2 regions of the Photobacterium sp. DNB22_13_2 genome follow, and region 1 is predicted to be linked to the other one. Evidence: predicted binding sites of a transcription regulator. Region 1 holds the regulator's gene; the other holds the start of a gene.

The links. The regulator MetJ, encoded in region 1, represses methionine synthesis genes. The targets are predictions, from matches to a motif close to TTAGACNTNTANANGTCTAA.
Region 2: the regulator MetJ is predicted to act here: its motif matches at 4,017-4,036, upstream of metN (methionine ABC transporter ATP-binding protein MetN).

Annotation. Positions count from the first base shown of each region.
Region 1 is NZ_JBNNXU010000011.1:89,245-98,049, reverse strand. It holds gene ACVA58_RS16615 (SPOR domain-containing protein) at 1-505, opposite strand, end outside; gene cytR (DNA-binding transcriptional regulator CytR) at 655-1,659, opposite strand; gene priA (primosomal protein N') at 1,832-4,033, opposite strand; gene rpmE (50S ribosomal protein L31) at 4,266-4,478, shown strand; gene ACVA58_RS16595 (malic enzyme-like NAD(P)-binding protein) at 4,774-6,024, shown strand; gene metJ (met regulon transcriptional regulator MetJ) at 6,124-6,441, opposite strand; gene ACVA58_RS16585 (O-succinylhomoserine (thiol)-lyase) at 6,619-7,785, shown strand; gene ACVA58_RS16580 (bifunctional aspartate kinase/homoserine dehydrogenase II) at 7,786-8,805, shown strand, end outside.
Region 2 is NZ_JBNNXU010000020.1:86,360-95,164, reverse strand. It holds gene ACVA58_RS22445 (MotA/TolQ/ExbB proton channel family protein) at 1-285, shown strand, start outside; gene ACVA58_RS22440 (MotA/TolQ/ExbB proton channel family protein) at 295-822, shown strand; gene ACVA58_RS22435 (ExbD/TolR family protein) at 849-1,256, shown strand; gene ACVA58_RS22430 (energy transducer TonB) at 1,261-1,893, shown strand; gene ACVA58_RS22425 (tetratricopeptide repeat protein) at 1,905-3,125, shown strand; gene gmhB (D-glycero-beta-D-manno-heptose 1,7-bisphosphate 7-phosphatase) at 3,325-3,879, opposite strand; gene metN (methionine ABC transporter ATP-binding protein MetN) at 4,214-5,248, shown strand; gene ACVA58_RS22410 (methionine ABC transporter permease) at 5,238-5,924, shown strand; gene ACVA58_RS22405 (MetQ/NlpA family lipoprotein) at 6,023-6,838, shown strand; gene tsaA (tRNA (N6-threonylcarbamoyladenosine(37)-N6)-methyltransferase TrmO) at 6,963-7,667, shown strand; gene ACVA58_RS22395 (proline--tRNA ligase) at 7,837-8,805, shown strand, end outside.

The DNA.
Region 1 (8,805 bases):
GTACTACCCGATACCAGTTGCCTTTTTCACCTTGGCTGACCTTGATTTGGCTGGTCAATCCCTGGAAAGCAATCATGGCCTTACGTTGCTCGGCCTGACTCTGGCTGCGGTAGGCGCCGCACTGCATTAAGTATGGCTTGGTAGGGGCTTGCTCTTTCTTGGCATCGACCTGTACTTCTTTGTTTTCCAGCTCTTCAATATAGCGCCACTTCTCTTCCGGCTTCGGTGGCAGAGGCTTGGTAGCTTTTGGCGGCGTCACGACTTCCGTTTTCGGTCTTACCGGCTTGACCGGCTCGGGCTTGGTTGCTGGCGGGCTGGTGGGTTGCTGGGGTTGTGGTGCCGGGTTGGCAGACAGGTAATACAGCCCATAGCCTAAGGTCCCAACCAAGCATAGGGCGATAGCTGCCCATTTGAACGGGAAGCCATTACTTGGGGCTTGATTGCGGTTGCCTCGGGGTTTCTTGGCGGCGGCTCTGCCGCGTTTGACGTAATCTTTGGTAGCCACAGTGTCAATCAGTATAAGGTGAGTTGAATAAACCTATGGTACAAATTTGCGCCAGCTCTGACCAGACCTTACGATACATCCTGGCATTTAGGTTGCACCGTAAGGCATAGGTTTTGTGAGGTTGAGTCAAAAAAATGCTGTCAGCCGATTTAGTTGGCAGGTGGCGCGGCACTTTCGCGGATCACCAGCTTGGCGTCAAGCAGACGTGAGCCAGAGGCAATGTCCTTACCCTTGAGGATATCGAGCAGCATCATCATCGATTGACGTCCGATCTCGTAGCGTGGCTGGGATACTGTGGTTAGCGGTGGATCGCAGTATTCAGCAAACTGGATATCATCGAAACCGACAATAGACAGATCTTGTGGCACTCGGAAGCCAAGACGCTTGGCTTGCTGCATGGCTCCGATCGCCATCACATCGTTGTGACATAGCAATGCTGTTGGAGGCTCGGGTAGCGACAATAGGGAGGTGACCGCACGGGCACCGCCGGCAAAGCTGAAATCGCTCTTGACTGTATACGCGGGGTTGAGCTCAACCCCAGCTCGACGCAGTGCCTGCTGGTAACCCTGAGATCGGAACTGGCATAAGGCTGCATTGTCGGGCCCGGTGACTTGGGCTATGCGTTTATGTCCCATTTGAGTCAGGTAGTTGACGGCCTCGAAGGCTGCGGTAAGGTTGTCGATATGGACGGTTGGCAGCTCGAGCTCCGGGGCAAATTCACACGCCATAACCATAGGCGGCAGGTTCTTTTGCTCAGGTTTGCTGACATCAAAGGGTAGGTCGGTGCCGAGTAGCAACATACCGTCGGCTTGTTTGGTGAATACTAGGTTAACAAACGAGTTTTCACGGGTTTTCTGCTGCCCGCTGTCGCCAAGCAGGACCAAGTAGCCATGCTCCATCGCCGCTTCTTCGATTCCTCGGATGATCTCGGTGAAATAGGGATCACAGATGTCGGGTACGATAGTGACGATAGTTTTTGATTCGTTGCGACGTAAATTCCTAGCCAGTGAATTGGGTGAATAGCCAGCATCCATGACAGCCTGTTCGACCTTTTTTCGGGTCGAGGCTGACACTTTTTCCGGGTTCATCAGGGCACGGGAGACCGTGGCCGTCGAGACGCCGGCGAGCTGGGCAACATCCTTCATTGTCGCCATAGTTAAGATTCCTCTCTATTATTTTTCTCTCTCTTGCCGCTGGAGGATCATGGCCAAAACGGCCGATACCTGAGCCAGCGAGCTTGTTATTGTAGGCTGTCTTCCGGGGATTAAACATGCTTTAAACAGCATAAATTACATCCAATATGTGACATATGTCGCATTGTTCATTTTAAGTTAAATCCTGCGGTTCGACATCAATCGACCAGCGGATTTTCTTGGCCAGAGGAAGCAAAGCGATAGCTGGCTTAGCGACAGACAGCCACTGCTGTAAAGCCCTGCGGCTCGGTGCTTGTAGCAGCAATTGCCAGCGATATCGACCCGCCCGGCGGGACAGCGGAGCTGGGTTGGGCCCCATCACCATGGTCTCTTGGCTAGCAACGGGGCTGGTTTCGAAAATCCCTCTCACTTGCTGCAGAAACTGCTCGACCAGTTCACTTTGGTTGGCCTCGGCCCGGAGTAGGGCCAAATAGGTGAATGGCGGCAGCCATGACTGCTTTCTCTCGCTCAGGGCCCCCGAGGCGAAATGATCGTAGCCCTTGTAGAGCAGGGCCTGGAGCAGGCCATGCTCGGGGTGATGGGTTTGGAGCACTACTTCTCCGGGCTTACTGGCCCGTCCCGCACGGCCGGCGACTTGGATAAACAGTTGGGCCAAGCGCTCGCTGGCCCGGAAATCGTTACTGAATAATGCACTGTCGACGTCAAGCAGGGCGACGAGGGTGACATCGGGGAAATGGTGTCCCTTGGCCAGCATCTGGGTGCCAATCAATATCTGGTATTCGTTATTGCGAATGGCCTCGAGGTAATTCTCAAGACTACCCTTCCGGCGGGTACTGTCACGGTCGATACGCACGGTCCTGTAACTCGGAAATAGCATCTCGAGTTGTTGTTCGAGCTGTTCGGTACCAACACCCACCGCATTGAGCTGGGTCGAACCACACTGGCCGCACTGGTGCATCATCGGACGCTGGGTGGCACAGTGGTGGCAGCGTAGCTCACCGCTTTGCTGATGGAAGGTGTAATAGGCGTCACAGCGCTTGCACTCGGCCAGCCAGCCACAGTCGTGGCAGATCACCGCCGGGGCGAACCCACGGCGGTTGAGAAACAGCATGACCTGGTTTCCGGCCTCGAGGTGCTGGCGCATCCTGGCGATCAATGGGGCAGATAACCCCGCCTCCAGATACTGCCCTTTGACGTCCAGCACACCATGGCGGGCTGCTTGGGCGGTGCCAGCTCGGCGTGACAAAATAAGGTGGTGGTACTTGCCACTCTTGGCGTTGTGCAGCGTTTCCAGTGCCGGGGTCGCGGAGCCGAGCACGATCGGGATATTGGCTTGGCTGGCACGCATCACGGCCAGATCCCGGGCATGGTAACGCAGGCTGTCCTGCTGCTTGTAGGAGGCGTCATGCTCCTCGTCGACAATGATAATGCCGAGGTTGGCAAACGGGGTGAACAGGGCCGATCGAGTGCCGATGATGATCCCTGCTTGGTTGTCCCGTCCGGCAAGCCAGGCTGACAGCCGCTCGGTGTCGTTGAGTCCGGAGTGGATTGTTTCCAAAGGCACATTGAAGCGGCGGCGGAAGCGGTTGATGGTTTGTGGGGTCAGGCCGATTTCCGGTACTAGGATCAACGCCTGCTTGCCGGCTGCCAATACGGGTTCAAGCAGGTTGAGGTAGACCTCGGTCTTGCCTGAACCGGTGACACCTTCTAGCAGATAGCAGCCGAAATCCGGGTTGGCGTTGACACTGGCAATCGCCAGGGCTTGTTCCTCGTTGAGGCGGGGCTTCTCCTCTGTGACCGCAAATTGTGACTGCCAGTGTCGCAGTGCCGGTGTTTGCTTGAGCGCTTCAATCCATCCTTTTTCGGCCAAGGCTTTCAATGTGGCACTGCTGACTTCTTCGGCAAGCAGGGCTTCATGGCTCAAGGCTCCCTGACGCAGCATCGTCAAGGCCTGAACTTGGCGCGGTGCACGCTTGAGGGCCGACAATGGCTGGTTTTGCCCCGCGTCGGTCAACTGCCACATCTTCAGCGTTGAGGGAGAAGCCTCACGGCCTTTGCGCAAATAGGTTGGCATCGCATTGGCCAGCGTATCGCCAAGCGGATATTGGTAATATTGGCTGGCCCAGTTCAATAGCTTGAACAGGCTCGGTTCCCACAGTGGCGAGTGGTCAAGTACGCTGTAGATCGGCTTGAGCTGGTTTAGAGGAAAATCAGACGAGTCTGTAAGGGCCATCACGATCCCAACTAACTGCTGGCGCCCGAACGGCACTTTGACCCGCCCACCGATAGCAGGCTGCTGGCCGGGCTTGACCAGATAATCAAATTGCTTGTCCAGGGGAACAGGAAGGGCCACTCGGGCAATGTTGGGCGTCATATATAACCGCTAAATCCGCATGTACTAAGATAGAGAAGTGTACCTTGCCCAGCCTCGGGCAGCAAAGCGGCGAAAAAAGGCGCATATTGGTTGATCTGAACTGCTTGATTGATTACTATACGCCGCCTAATTTGGCGTATTGGCAGTTCAGCCGTTACGTATATTTATTAACGCGTGTGGTGCCCGGCTTTGGATCGGGAGAGCGACACGGCCTTACTTTTGAGGTTATCCCATGAAACAAGGTATTCACCCAGAGTACACTGCAGTAAACGCTCGTTGTTCTTGCGGCAACACTTTCGTATTTAACTCTACTATGGGTAAAGACATCAACCTAGATGTATGCGACAAGTGTCACCCTTTCTACACTGGTAAGCAGCGTCAGGTTAGCTCTGGTGGCCGTATCGACAAATTCAACAAGCGTTTCGGTGCGCTTTCTAGCAAGTAATAATTGCCAGATGAATGTCGAAAAAGGGGATGCGCAAGCATCCCTTTTTTTATGTCCATTTTTTATGCCATAGTTTCGTCCGCTTTAATCCCTATCTGCATCCTGTTGCCAGCAATGTTGGCGATCTATCCTCTAGTCATCGCCTAACACGCTATATTCCCCACCAAACTCGGCTATTCAGTCTGGGAATCATTGGATCGACCAGATGTTCGGTGCTAGGATTTTGTGCTGCCATAGAATATGATCTATGTCCAAATTCTAAAATAAAATTACCCAAGTCAGGATTTCGAACACTATGTCTGAAGATTTTCGCCAACAGGCCCTTCACTACCATGCTTATCCCGTACCAGGCAAAATCGCCGTTGAGCTCACCAAGCCGGCTAATACAGTAGAAGATCTGGCGCTAGCCTACAGCCCTGGTGTGGCTGAGCCCGTGCGCGAAATTGCGCAAAACGCAGAGAATGTCTACAAGTACACCGGTAAAGGCAACATGGTCGCGGTGATCACCAATGGTACCGCTATCCTTGGCTTGGGTAACTTGGGCCCATTGGCGTCAAAACCTGTTATGGAAGGTAAAGCTCTGCTGTTCAAACGCTTTGCTGGCCTGGACTCGATAGATATCGAAGTGAAGCACCGTACTATCGATGAGTTTGTCGACACGGTGGCGAACATTGCTGATACGTTTGGCGGGATCAACCTGGAAGATATCAAGGCACCGGACTGTTTCGAAATCGAAAAACGTCTGATCGAGCGTTGTCATGTACCGGTGTTCCACGATGATCAGCACGGTACGGCGATTGTCACTGCGGCGGGTATGCTTAATGCGCTTGAGTTGCAAGGCAAGAACATCAACGAAGCGGTGATTGTCTGTTTGGGTGCTGGTGCTGCGGCTGTAGCGTGTATGGAACTGCTGATTAAGTGTGGTGCCCAGCGCGAGAAGATCTACATGCTTGACCGCAAGGGCGTGATCCACACCCGCCGTGACGATATCAACGAATACAAGCAGCTGTTTGCCAACAACACTGACAAGCGTACGCTGGAAGATGTGATTGAAGGTGCGGATATTTTTGTCGGCGTATCGGGTCCCGATCTGTTGGCACCGGAAGCGCTGAAACTGATGGCCGATAAGCCAGTGGTCTTTGCGTGTTCTAACCCGGATCCTGAAATCAAGCCTGAGCTGGCTCATGCCGTTCGCGATGATTTGATCATGGGTACTGGCCGCTCGGACTACCCGAACCAGGTAAACAATGTTATCTGCTTCCCGTTTATCTTCCGTGGGGCATTGGATGTTCGCGCGAGCGAAATCAATGACGAGATGAAGCTCGCTGCCGTTGACGCTATTCGCTCACTGGCAAAAGAGCCTGTTCCCGCAGAAGTGGTTGCGGCGGCAGGTGCCGACAAGCTTGAATTTGGTACAGAATACATTATCCCTAAACCGATGGACCCACGTTTGTTGCCACGTGTTGCCAAGGCTGTAGCCCAAGCGGCGGTAGACTCGGGCGTTGCGCGAATCGATATGCCTGTCGGTTATATGGAAGCGAAGTAATTCCTGCAAGTTGTATCGCATACAAAAAAACCAGCCATATGGCTGGTTTTTTTATCGTCATAAACTGCTGGCATTATGCGTAGCAGTCTACTTGGATGCTTATTCGTTGATATCTTCGTATGTGATCCCCATTTCTTCCATCAGGGCCTTGGCTTCGGCAGGAAGATCGTCCGGACGGTCCTTACGGATATCGTCGTCGGTCGGTAGTGGCTGGCCAGTATAGGCATGCAGGAAGGCCTCGCACAGTAATTCACTGTTGGTGGCGTGGCGCAAGTTGTTGACCTGGCGACGAGTACGTTCATCTGTCAGGATTTTCAGAACCTTCAATGGAATCGAAACTGTAATTTTTTTGACTTGCTCGTTTTTCTTACCGTGTTCCGCGTAAGGGCTGATGTATTCGCCATTCCACTCTGCCATTTTTTACCTTCTCAGCGATATAAAAGTGAAGAAATATAGTATGCCTGAATTTTAGCGGGATTTACTGCCATAAGCAAAGACATATAGACGTCCAGAAGTATTGACGTCCTCTTCGTTTGTGGTTATGTTGTTGCGTAAAAGTTATTCAGCAGGGCCGCCCTGACAAGGAAAGTAATTATGAGTGACAAGAAGCTAGCTACCGTCGCTGTTCGCACCGGCATCGAATCCGATACCCAGTACAATGCTGTGGTTCCCCCTCTCTATTTAACCTCAACCTATAGCTTCTCGCAATTAGGTGAGGTGCCACAATATGATTACTCTCGTTCTGGCAACCCAACCCGCAACACGTTGGCTGACGCGTTGGCTGAACTGGAGGGGGGCGCGGGCGCGGTGGTGACCAACTGCGGTACGGCGGCCATCAACTTGCTTGCTTCAGCATTAGTTGGCCCTGAGGATCTGATTATTGCCCCGCACGATTGTTATGGCGGTACTTACCGATTGTTCAACACCCGCGCAGCAAAGGGTGATTTCAAGGTCCGTTTTATTGATCAGACCGATCCGACTGCGGTCGCCGAAGCATTGGCCTTGCAGCCTAAGCTGATTTGGGTTGAAACCCCATCGAACCCCCTATTGCGCATTGTGGATGTGGCAGAAATTTGCGCGGCGGCCAAGCAAGCCGGGGCGCTGGTGGCTGTCGACAATACTTTCCTGTCACCAATCCTCCAGCAGCCTATCGCCCTGGGCGCCGATTTTGTTGTTCATTCAACGACTAAATATATCAACGGCCATTCGGATGTAGTTGGTGGCGTATTGATTTCCAAGACCGAAGAGCACGCGGAAGAGATTGCCTGGTGGGCGAATTGTATCGGTGCAACGGGGGCACCATTTGATGCCTATATGACGTTACGGGGATTGCGGACACTGGCACCAAGAATGCGGATGCATGAGGAAAACAGCCGCCAGATATTGGCTTACTTGCAGCAACAGCCATTGGTTGACGTTATCTATCACCCAAGCCAGCCGGCGCATCCGGGCCATGCCATTGCACTGAAGCAACAAAAGGGGTTCGGCGCGATGCTGAGTTTTGAGATTGCCGGTAGCATGGCGCAGTTGGAAGAGTTTGTCCGTGAGCTAAAATGTTTCTCATTGGCGGAATCTTTAGGCGGAACCGAGAGCTTAATTTGTCACCCTGTCAGTATGACGCACCGTGCGATGTCGGATGAAGCCCAGGCTGACGCAGGTTTGAAGGCATCCCTATTGAGGCTCTCGGTTGGCCTTGAGGATCCTAATGATTTGATTACTGATCTTGAGCAGGCTTTCAGCAAAGCTGCGGAGGTGGCTTAAATGAGCGTTTCTTTTACACGCCAACTGCATAAGTTTGGCGGCAGTAGCTTGGCTGATCCCGAGTGCTACCTGCGGGTGGCAGATATTTTGCGGGAGTATTCGAACAACAACGATTTGGTGGTCGTGTCGGCGGCAGGCAAGACCACGAACAGGTTGATTGAATGGCTTGAACTATTGGATAAAGACGGTCGCCAGGCCCATGAAGCTTTGCAGTCCTTACGTAGTTTTCAGCAAGCATTGATTGAGTCGTTGTTGGACGGCGAGGCAGCTGATGAGCTGCTGACTCAACTGCATCTGGAATTGGGCGAGTTATCTAGCCTGGCGGAGAAACCGCTGGATGAAGCCGAGCAAGCCAAGGTCTTGGGTCATGGTGAGCTGTGGTCAGCCCGCTTGCTGGCCGCCTTGTTGAGCAAGCTGCAATTGCCCGCAGCAAGCTTGGATTCACGTTGCTTCCTGCGTACAGAACGTTCGGCACAGCCGGAAGTGGACCGAGCCCTGTCCCGACCTTTGCTCAAGGAGCAACTGGCCCAATATAGCCAGCAGCGGGTGGTGATCACTGGCTTCATGGCCCAGAACGGTGTTGGCGAAACCGTATTGCTTGGGCGAAATGGCTCTGATTATTCGGCAACGGTGATTGGCGCGCTGGCCGATGTTGAGCGGGTAACGATTTGGAGTGATGTTGCGGGGGTCTACAGTGCCGATCCGCGTAAGGTTGCCGATGCCTGCCTGTTGCCATTGCTACGCCTTGATGAAGCCAGTGAATTGGCTCGCTTGGCTGCGCCGGTATTGCATAGCCGTACTTTACAGCCCGTCGCCCAAAGTGCGATTGATTTGACCCTTCGCTGCAGTCATCAGCCGGAGCAAGGCTCGACCCGGGTCGAGAGGGTACTGGCCTCCGGACGTGGTGCCAAGATCATTACCTCACTTGATGAGGTGTGCCTGATTGAGCTGTCTGTGACCCGCGCTCATGACTTTGCACCGATTGCCAGTGACGTAGAACGATTCTTGCAGCGTACCCAG
Region 2 (8,805 bases), on a different contig from region 1:
TTTGCCTCCGTCGCCCCACTACTCGGCCTGCTGGGTACCGTGATGGGGATGATTGGCACCTTCCAAGCTATCACCCTGTTCGGTACCGGAGATCCAAAACTGATGGCCGGCGGGATATCCGAAGCCCTTGTAACTACGATGCTAGGTCTGGTTGTCGCCATTCCGCTGCTGTTCTTCTATACCTTGGTCCACAGCAAGAGCCGCCGTTTGGTGCAAACTCTTGAAGAGCAGAGCGCTGGGTACATTGCCCGCTACCAGGAAAAACTGCACCCTGCCGAGAAGTAAGGAGGCACTATGTGGTGGTTAATTGAAGAGCTGGAATCAATCCGGCGCTTCCTCGGCATGGGTGGAGATGTCCTGATGGCCATCTTCGTCCTCAGCCTAATGCTTTGGACGGTTTTGCTCGAACGTTGGTTCTACTTTGCCGCCGTCCTGCCCCGAGCGATGAAAAAAGTCGAGGCACAGTGGTCTACACGGCCAGAGCACCAAAGCTGGAGTGCCAAGATGATCCGTCAGGAGATCATCTCTAAGCAAGATATCGAAAACAAACGCGGCCTACCTATCATCAAGGTGCTGATCGCTCTTTGTCCCCTACTGGGCCTACTCGGTACCGTGGTCGGGATGATACAGGTATTCGATATTCTGGCAGTGACAGGTACAGGAAGCCCCCGCGCCATGGCGTCGGGGATCTCAAAGGCAACAATCCCAACATTGGCAGGCATGGTCGCCTCTTTATCCGGGTTATTTTTCAGCTCCCGGATCGATCACCTTGCCAAAGTCTCTACCCAGAAACTGGAAGACACGTTGAAGCACATTGCCTAAGTAAATGGAATTTAGAGGTATAGGTCATGAAAAGACGTTACAGCAGCGAGAGCAGTGACGAAGCAGCTATCGATATGACCCCGATGCTCGACATCGTATTTATCATGTTGATCTTCTTTATTGTTACCACTTCTTTTGTCAAGGAAGCCGGTATTGATGTCAACCGCCCAAGCGCCAGCACCGCGCAAACCGTCAAGAAAGGCAACATCATGGTTGCTGTCGGTGCCGCCGGAGATGTGTGGGTCGATAAGCGTCGCGTTGAAGTCGATGCCGTTCGTGCCAATATCGAACGCCTGCGGGCTGAAAGCCCAGACGGAGCCGTGGTGATCCAGGCTGACGAGGAAGCCAAATCCGGTGTCGTCGTCAAAGTGATGGATCAGATAAGAATGGCAGGTGTCCAGAGCATCTCCATTGCCGCAACCAATAAGGATTAAGCCTATGCGGTATCTGGCCTCATTAGCACTGGCGCTCGTTGTCTCCCTAGGCTTGTTCTGGGGGATGGACAAGCTGGTAAACAAAGAGCGCCACGAGCTGGTGTCGGATGACGACCTGCGTATGGTCGACTTCATTCGCGTCAAATCGGAACAAAAAGTACAGGAGAAAAAACGCGAACTCCCGAAACCACCGCCACCGAAACGACCACCTCCGCCACCAGAGCTAAAGGTGACGTCAACGGTCAAGCCAGTGATGGAGCAAATCCCGATGGATATGCCAAACCTGGATCTGCCCGTCAATGTCACCGGCGGATCGGTCCTTGGTCACTACAGCCAAGGAGGCGGGGCACAAATGGCAGGAAATGGTGGACCTGTGCCACTAGCTACATTCCAGCCACAAATGCCGCGTAAAGCCGCCAGATCTGGCATTGAACAAGGCATTGTTATGCTGGAGTTTACCGTCAATGCCCGCGGTGCGGTCGAAGACATCAAGATACTCAAGGAGGCGCCACGCCGAATGGGATTGGGCAAGGCGGCGAGAAAAACCGTTTCGAAATGGACCTTCAAGCCGAAGCAGGTCGACGGCCAGGCCGTCAGTACCCGCCTGTCGCAGGAAATTGAGTTTTCAGTTAACTAAGGGAGTCACCCATGCAGAAATTTCAACAACATTTGCTGGCTTCTCTCTTTATCCTAACCGGTGCCCTTGCGGCACCGGCTATGGCCAAGGGAACTCCAGAGCTCAGTGACCGGACTTTCAAAACCGTCAACAAGGTCCAGGAGTTAATTGCCACAGAGAAGTACACGCAAGCTATCGATAAGCTAGAAACAGCCCTCGAGCGAACCAAGTCGAGAAAATACGACCGTGCTGTGTTACTGCAACAAATGGGCTTTTTATATTCCATGCAAGATAACTACAGCAAAGCTTCGCAGTTTTTTGCTAAGTCATTGGCTGAAGAAGCCCTTCCGGTACCGGTCGCCCAGCAAGTTCGTTATAGCTTGGCACAGCTTTACCTAGCCGAAGAACAATTTCAGCAATCAGTCAATGCCATGAAGCTATGGTTTGAGGTCGCCAAGACCACCGAGGAAAAGCCGAGTGCCCACGCCTATATCACACTTGCCAGTGGCTATGTCCAGATGGAGGATTACAAAAACGCTATCCCACCAGTCAAGCAGGCGATAGTGATGAGCCCGACCCCGAGCGAGTCATGGTATATGCTGTTGATGGCCTCCCACTATGAGCTAAAGCAGTTCAAGAGTGTCGCGGGTGTGCTGAAAACCCTAACGTCAAAGTATCCGCAGAAAAAAAGGTATTGGATGCAGCTTTCTGGCGTCTATATGGAGCTAAACCAGGAACGCAACTCACTGGCAACCTTGGAAAGTGCCTACAAGCTGGGGTTATTTGACGAAGAGAAAGAGTTCCTGCGCCTTGCTAACTTTCAGGCATACCGCGGGATCCCTTTCCGGGCAGCAAAAACACTGAAGCAGGAGATGGCCAATGGCAATATCAGTAACACGGTAAAGCACTTGGATAAACTCGCCAACTTTTGGCTGCAGGCCAAAGAGCTGGATCTGGCCATTACGGCTTACCGCAGCGCCTACGAGCAAGAGCCAACAGCCAGAACCCAGCTGAAAATCGCTCGTTTGATGCTGCAAGCCCAACAATATCGCCAAGCCACTGAGTTTGCCCTGCAGCCAGCGCCCGGTGCCGAGTCGGGTGACAAAGCCGAACTCGCCTACCTACGCGGTATGGCCCATTTCGAGCTCAACCAGCTTGGTAGTGCACTCAAGGCAATGAAAGTCGCCGCCCAGTCTGATGACATGAAAGGAGCGGCAGGGCCTTGGGTCACTTTCTTGCAAGATCAGGGCTAAGACTGTAGCCCTGCTGAACCACTTTACCTGTAATTGGTGTGAGTCAGTCGCACTGTTTGGGGAAGCTACTGCAGAACGCATTGGCTTCCCTTTTTTTAATAGGCACAAAAAAGGCCGCTATCGCGACCTTTTCCTGGCACTGGCATGCCAGTGCGTTGCCCTCTTTATAGGCTTTATCTATTGTTTCGCCACTCAGCGATTACTGTGCAGCCAGCCAAGCAGGCACATCGGCAACACTGTCTAGCACAGCATCGGCCAACTGCTCACCCTCAGCGGTTACCGGCTTGCCCGTACGCACCAAGATTTTGGTGCCAACTTCGGCCGCTTCGGCGGCTTTCATGTCATCGGCTTTGTCACCGATCATCACTGAGCTAGCCATATCAATCTTCAGGAAGTCACGGGCAGAGATAAACATACCAGGCTTTGGTTTGCGACATTCACAATCCTGAAGGTAATCACCTTTGCCTTCTGTCGGATGGTGCGGGCAGTAATAAATACCATCGAACTCCACACCGTTGTCGACAAAGTTCCAGTCCATCCACTCGGTCAGGGTCAGGAAATCATCCTCGGTAAACATTCCACGGGCAATGCCAGACTGGTTTGTCACCAACACCAACATATACCCCATAGCCTTAAGTTTTTTACAAGCTTCAAACACACCCTCGACATATTCAAAATCATCGGTAGTGTGGACATAGCCGTGATCGATGTTAATTACACCATCACGGTCAATAAAAACTGCTGGTTTGGCCAAGCGTCAGCCCTCTGTCTCGCTGTATTCGTTATCCCCAAATTATGGCACGGCTGGCAACGGGATTCACCTGTTTCTATCAACCCCAGCAATAAGAGCAACATAGAATAGTCACACTGCAATTATGGCTATAAAGACATTTAGACGTCCAGACGTAAAAATATCTATTGACTTCATTTATGTTAGCCCATAGCATCAAAGCCATAGATGCAATTGGCAGACAGGCTTCAAGCATCAATAAAATAATGCAAACGCAATACACAACATAACAATATACCGGTCGCAGCCATTGATGGGCGTGCCCGTCATCAACACGGTATAGGATTTGGGAAATAAGATGATAGAAATAAACAGAGTCAATAAAGTCTTCTATCAAGGGGCCAAGGAGATCCACGCGCTGCGTGATATCAACCTGACCATTGAGCAAGGCACCATTTTTGGGGTGATTGGTTCTTCCGGTGCAGGCAAAAGTACCCTGATCCGCTGCGTCAACCTGCTCGAACGCCCGACAAGTGGTCATGTCATTGTTGATGGTATCGACCTCACTCAGCTCTCAAACCAAGAGTTGACCCAAGCTCGCCGTAAGATCGGCATGATCTTCCAGCACTTCAACCTGCTGTCTTCCCGCACTGTTTTCGACAATATTGCGCTGCCACTTGAGCTGGCTGGCACCAGCAAAGCAGGCATAAAAACCAAAGTCGATGAACTGCTTGAACTGGTTGGTTTGGCCGACAAGAGCGAAACCTATCCATCCAACTTGAGTGGCGGACAAAAACAACGTGTGGCGATTGCCCGAGCACTGGCCTCTGACCCTAAAGTGCTGCTGTGTGACGAAGCCACCAGCGCACTTGACCCAGCGACAACCCAATCTATCTTGACGCTGTTAAAGGAAATCAACCGCAAGCTCGAGCTAACTATCTTACTGATCACCCACGAGATGGATGTGGTGAAAAGTATCTGCTCTGAAGTGGCGATCATCGGTGACGGTGAGCTGGTCGAAAAAGGCCCGGTCGGCGATATCTTTGCCCACCCGAAAACCGAGCTAGCACGTGACTTCATCCGCTCGACGTTGGATCTTTCTATTCCGGAAGACTACCGCGCACGAATGGTAGAAACCCGTATTGCAAACAGCTACCCGCTGATCCGACTTGAGTTCACCGGAGCCTCTGTTGATGCCCCTCTGATTTCTCAGGTAGCTCGTGAGTTCAATATTGATATCAGCATCTTAAGCTCAGACATGGACTACGCCGGTGGCGTCAAGTTCGGTCTGATGCTGGCCGAATTCTTCGGTACTGAACAAGCGGCAGAACAAGCCATTAACTTCCTTCGCGAACACAAAGTAAATGTAGAGGTATTGGGCTATGTTGCTTGATTCAATTACCACCTGGTGGACCCAGAACGAACGTTTGGTAGATCTGCTTATCGATGCCCTTGGCCAAACCCTGATCATGGTTTTTGCCTCCGGCCTTATTGGCTTTTTGATTGGGATCCCTGTGGGGGTCGCTCTACACCTGACTAAAACAAATGGCCTGCTGGCCAATCCAGCCGTCAATAAAGTACTGGGTATTGTGACTAATATTGGTCGCTCTATTCCCTTTATCATCTTACTGGTCGCGATTATCCCGTTTACCCGCTTCGTGGTCGGCAGCTCTATCGGCACCGCAGCGGCAATTGTGCCATTGACTGTCGGCGCAATACCGTTCATCGCCCGTCTGGTTGAAGGGGCATTGCTAGAAGTCCCTACCGGTTTGGTGGAAGCCGCGCAAGCAATGGGGGCAACTCCACGCCAGATCATCAGCAAGGTTCTGCTGCCAGAAGCCCTACCGGGCATCGTCAATGCAGTAACGATTACCTTGGTGACTCTGGTCAGCTACTCGGCAATGGCCGGTACTGTTGGCGGTGGTGGCTTGGGTGATGTCGGTATCCGCTATGGCTACCAGCGCTTTGACGGCACCGTCATGCTCATTACGGTCGTGATGCTGGTCATTCTGGTTCAAATCATTCAGTCCGCCGGCGATCATCTGGTCAAGCGCTTTGATCACAGATAATAAGCCGAACAGATAACACACAACACTGATTACAAAATACAGAAAACACATATTCCATCTAGTATTACGGACAACCCCAGTTTTTAAGGAGAAGTAACATGGCTTTTAATTTGAAGAATTTATTCGCCGTCGCCGGCTTGGCATCAGCATTGGTACTAACAGGCTGTGGCGAGAAAGAAGCAGCGGTTGATAACAGCAAAATTAAAATTGGGGTTATGGCGGGCGCTGAAGAGCAAGTTGCGGAAATTGCGGCCCAACAAGCCAAGGAAAAATACGGCCTTGATGTGGAGCTTATCGCCTTCACTGATTATGTATCGCCAAATGCCGCGCTAGAAGAGGGCTCGATTGATATCAATGCTTTCCAGCACAAGCCTTACCTTGATCAGCAAATTTCAGACCGCGGTTACAAGTTTGCGGTAGCCGGTAATACTTTCGTTTACCCGATTGCCGGTTACTCAAGCAAAATTGAATCGGTTGACGAACTAAAAGACGGCGATCAAATCGCAGTACCAAACGATCCAACCAACCTTGGCCGATCACTGCTTCTACTTGAGCAGCAGGGGCTATTGACGCTGAAAGAAGGCGCTGGCCTAACAGCAACGGTATTGGACATCGTTGAAAATCCAAAAGATCTAAAGATTGTTGAACTAGAAGCTGCCCAGCTACCTCGTTCACTGGATGATGTGCAACTAGCAATTATCAACACAACATACGCGAGCAGCATCAACCTAACACCAGAGCGTGACGGTGTGTTTGTTGAAGACAAAGAGTCTCCATATGTGAACCTGATTGTAGCCCGCGAAGATAATGTCGATGCCGAGAATGTTCAGACCTTCATCAAGGCTTACCAGTCAGATGTTGTGTACGAAGCTGCAAAAGAAATCTTCCAAGGTGGCGTAGTTAAAGGTTGGTAATTTACCTTCTAGCCTCCCTCTGACATCAACCAACAACAGCCCCGGCCATTACGCCGGGGCTTTTTTTGCCCCCGCCATAATGCTATGTTCAGCGCCATTACCCACAACGCATTGCTGAACTGCTATGTCTTATCAAATTGAGCCGATCGGTATTGTCCGCTCGCCGTATAAAGAAAAATTTGCCGTCCCACGTCAGCCAGGGTTGGTACCCAGCGCTCGCTCTGAAATCCTTCTACAAGGAGAGGCTAATGCCCTCGAAGCAGTACGTGGACTGGAGCAGTTCAGCCACCTGTGGTTACTCTTTTTGTTTGATCAGAATCTGGAAGCTGGATGGCGGCCAACCGTCAGGCCTCCCCGCTTGGGCGGTAACGAGCGCATCGGTGTATTTGCCAGCCGGGCAACCTTTCGTCCCAATGGAATCGGGATGTCAGCCGTTGAGCTAATCGGTGTGCGCCAACAAGGCAGTGATGTCATCATCGAACTCGGCGGGGTCGATCTGGTTGACGGTACGCCGATTGTCGATATCAAACCTTATATCCCATACTCCGATAGTCTCCCCGAAGCCCATGGCGGCTTTGCTGATGGTGAGCCTGCTACCCTGCCTGTGGTCTTTACCGAAAAGGCCGAGGGCCAACTCACAGGTAAACAATTAGCCCGACAGCGTGCGGTGATTGAAGAAGTATTGGCACAAGACCCGCGTCCGGCTTACAAAAAAGGCAAAGCTGACGCCAAGGAATACGCGGTTCACCTGTTCGACTACAATGTTAAATTTACCGTCAGCCAGGACGCGGTCACCGTTATAGCTCTGGATAAGCCACTAGAAAAATAACCCGAGGTTATCTATACCCCGTAAATTCCAGTGGAAATTCTGGTTCCGGGTACCCCAATCCCTTTGGCTAACGGCCATTGGGCTGGTAGTATATGCGGTTACCGCCCTTAAAGGCGGCTGGGGCAAGCCCCAGATCCCCTTATTTTCATCAAACAAACGGATACCATCAATGCGTACCAGTAACTATCTTCTTTCTACCCTGAAGGAGACTCCAAATGACGCAGAAGTTGTTAGTCATCAGCTAATGCTTCGTGCAGGTATGATCCGTAAGCTGGCTTCAGGTCTTTACACCTGGCTGCCTACTGGTCTGCGCGTTTTACGTAAAGTCGAGAACATTGTTCGCGAAGAAATCAACAATGCAGGTGCTGTTGAAATTTTGATGCCCGTAGTTCAGCCGTTTGAACTATGGGAAGAGACAGGTCGATCTGAAAAGATGGGCGCTGAGCTACTTCGCTTTACTGACCGCCATGATCGTCCGTTTGTACTTAGCCCGACAGCAGAAGAAGTCGTTACCAGCCTTGTGCGTAACGAAGTGAGTTCTTACAAGCAGCTTCCGCTGAACCTGTACCAAATCCAGACCAAATTCCGTGACGAAAGACGCCCTCGTTTTGGTGCCATGCGTGCACGTGAATTTAGCATGATGGATGCCTACAGCTTCGACATCGACAAAGACGGCCTTAAGCAATCTTACGATGCGATGCATGAAGCATACTGTAAGGCATTCGACCGCATGGGTCTTGATTACCGCCCAGTACTGGCTGATACCGGTGCAATCGGTGGTAGTGGCTCTCACGAGTTCCACGTATTGGCAGAAAGCGGCGAAGACTTGATTGCCTTCTCTAGCGAGTCTGATTACGCGGCCAACATCGAAAAAGCAGAAGCACTAGCGCCTGCGACTGAACTTGCAGCGCCAACGCAAGAGATGACTCTGGTTGATACGCCAAACGCAAAAACGATTGCCGAGCTTGTTGAACAACACGGTCTAGCTATCGAGAAAACCGTTAAGACACTTTTCGTTAAAGCGTCTGAAGAGGTTGATGCCGACATCATCGCACTGATCATCCGTGGTGATCACGAGCTAAACGAAGTGAAAGCGGAAAACCTAAAAGAAGTAGCCTCTCCACTAGAGATGGCAACG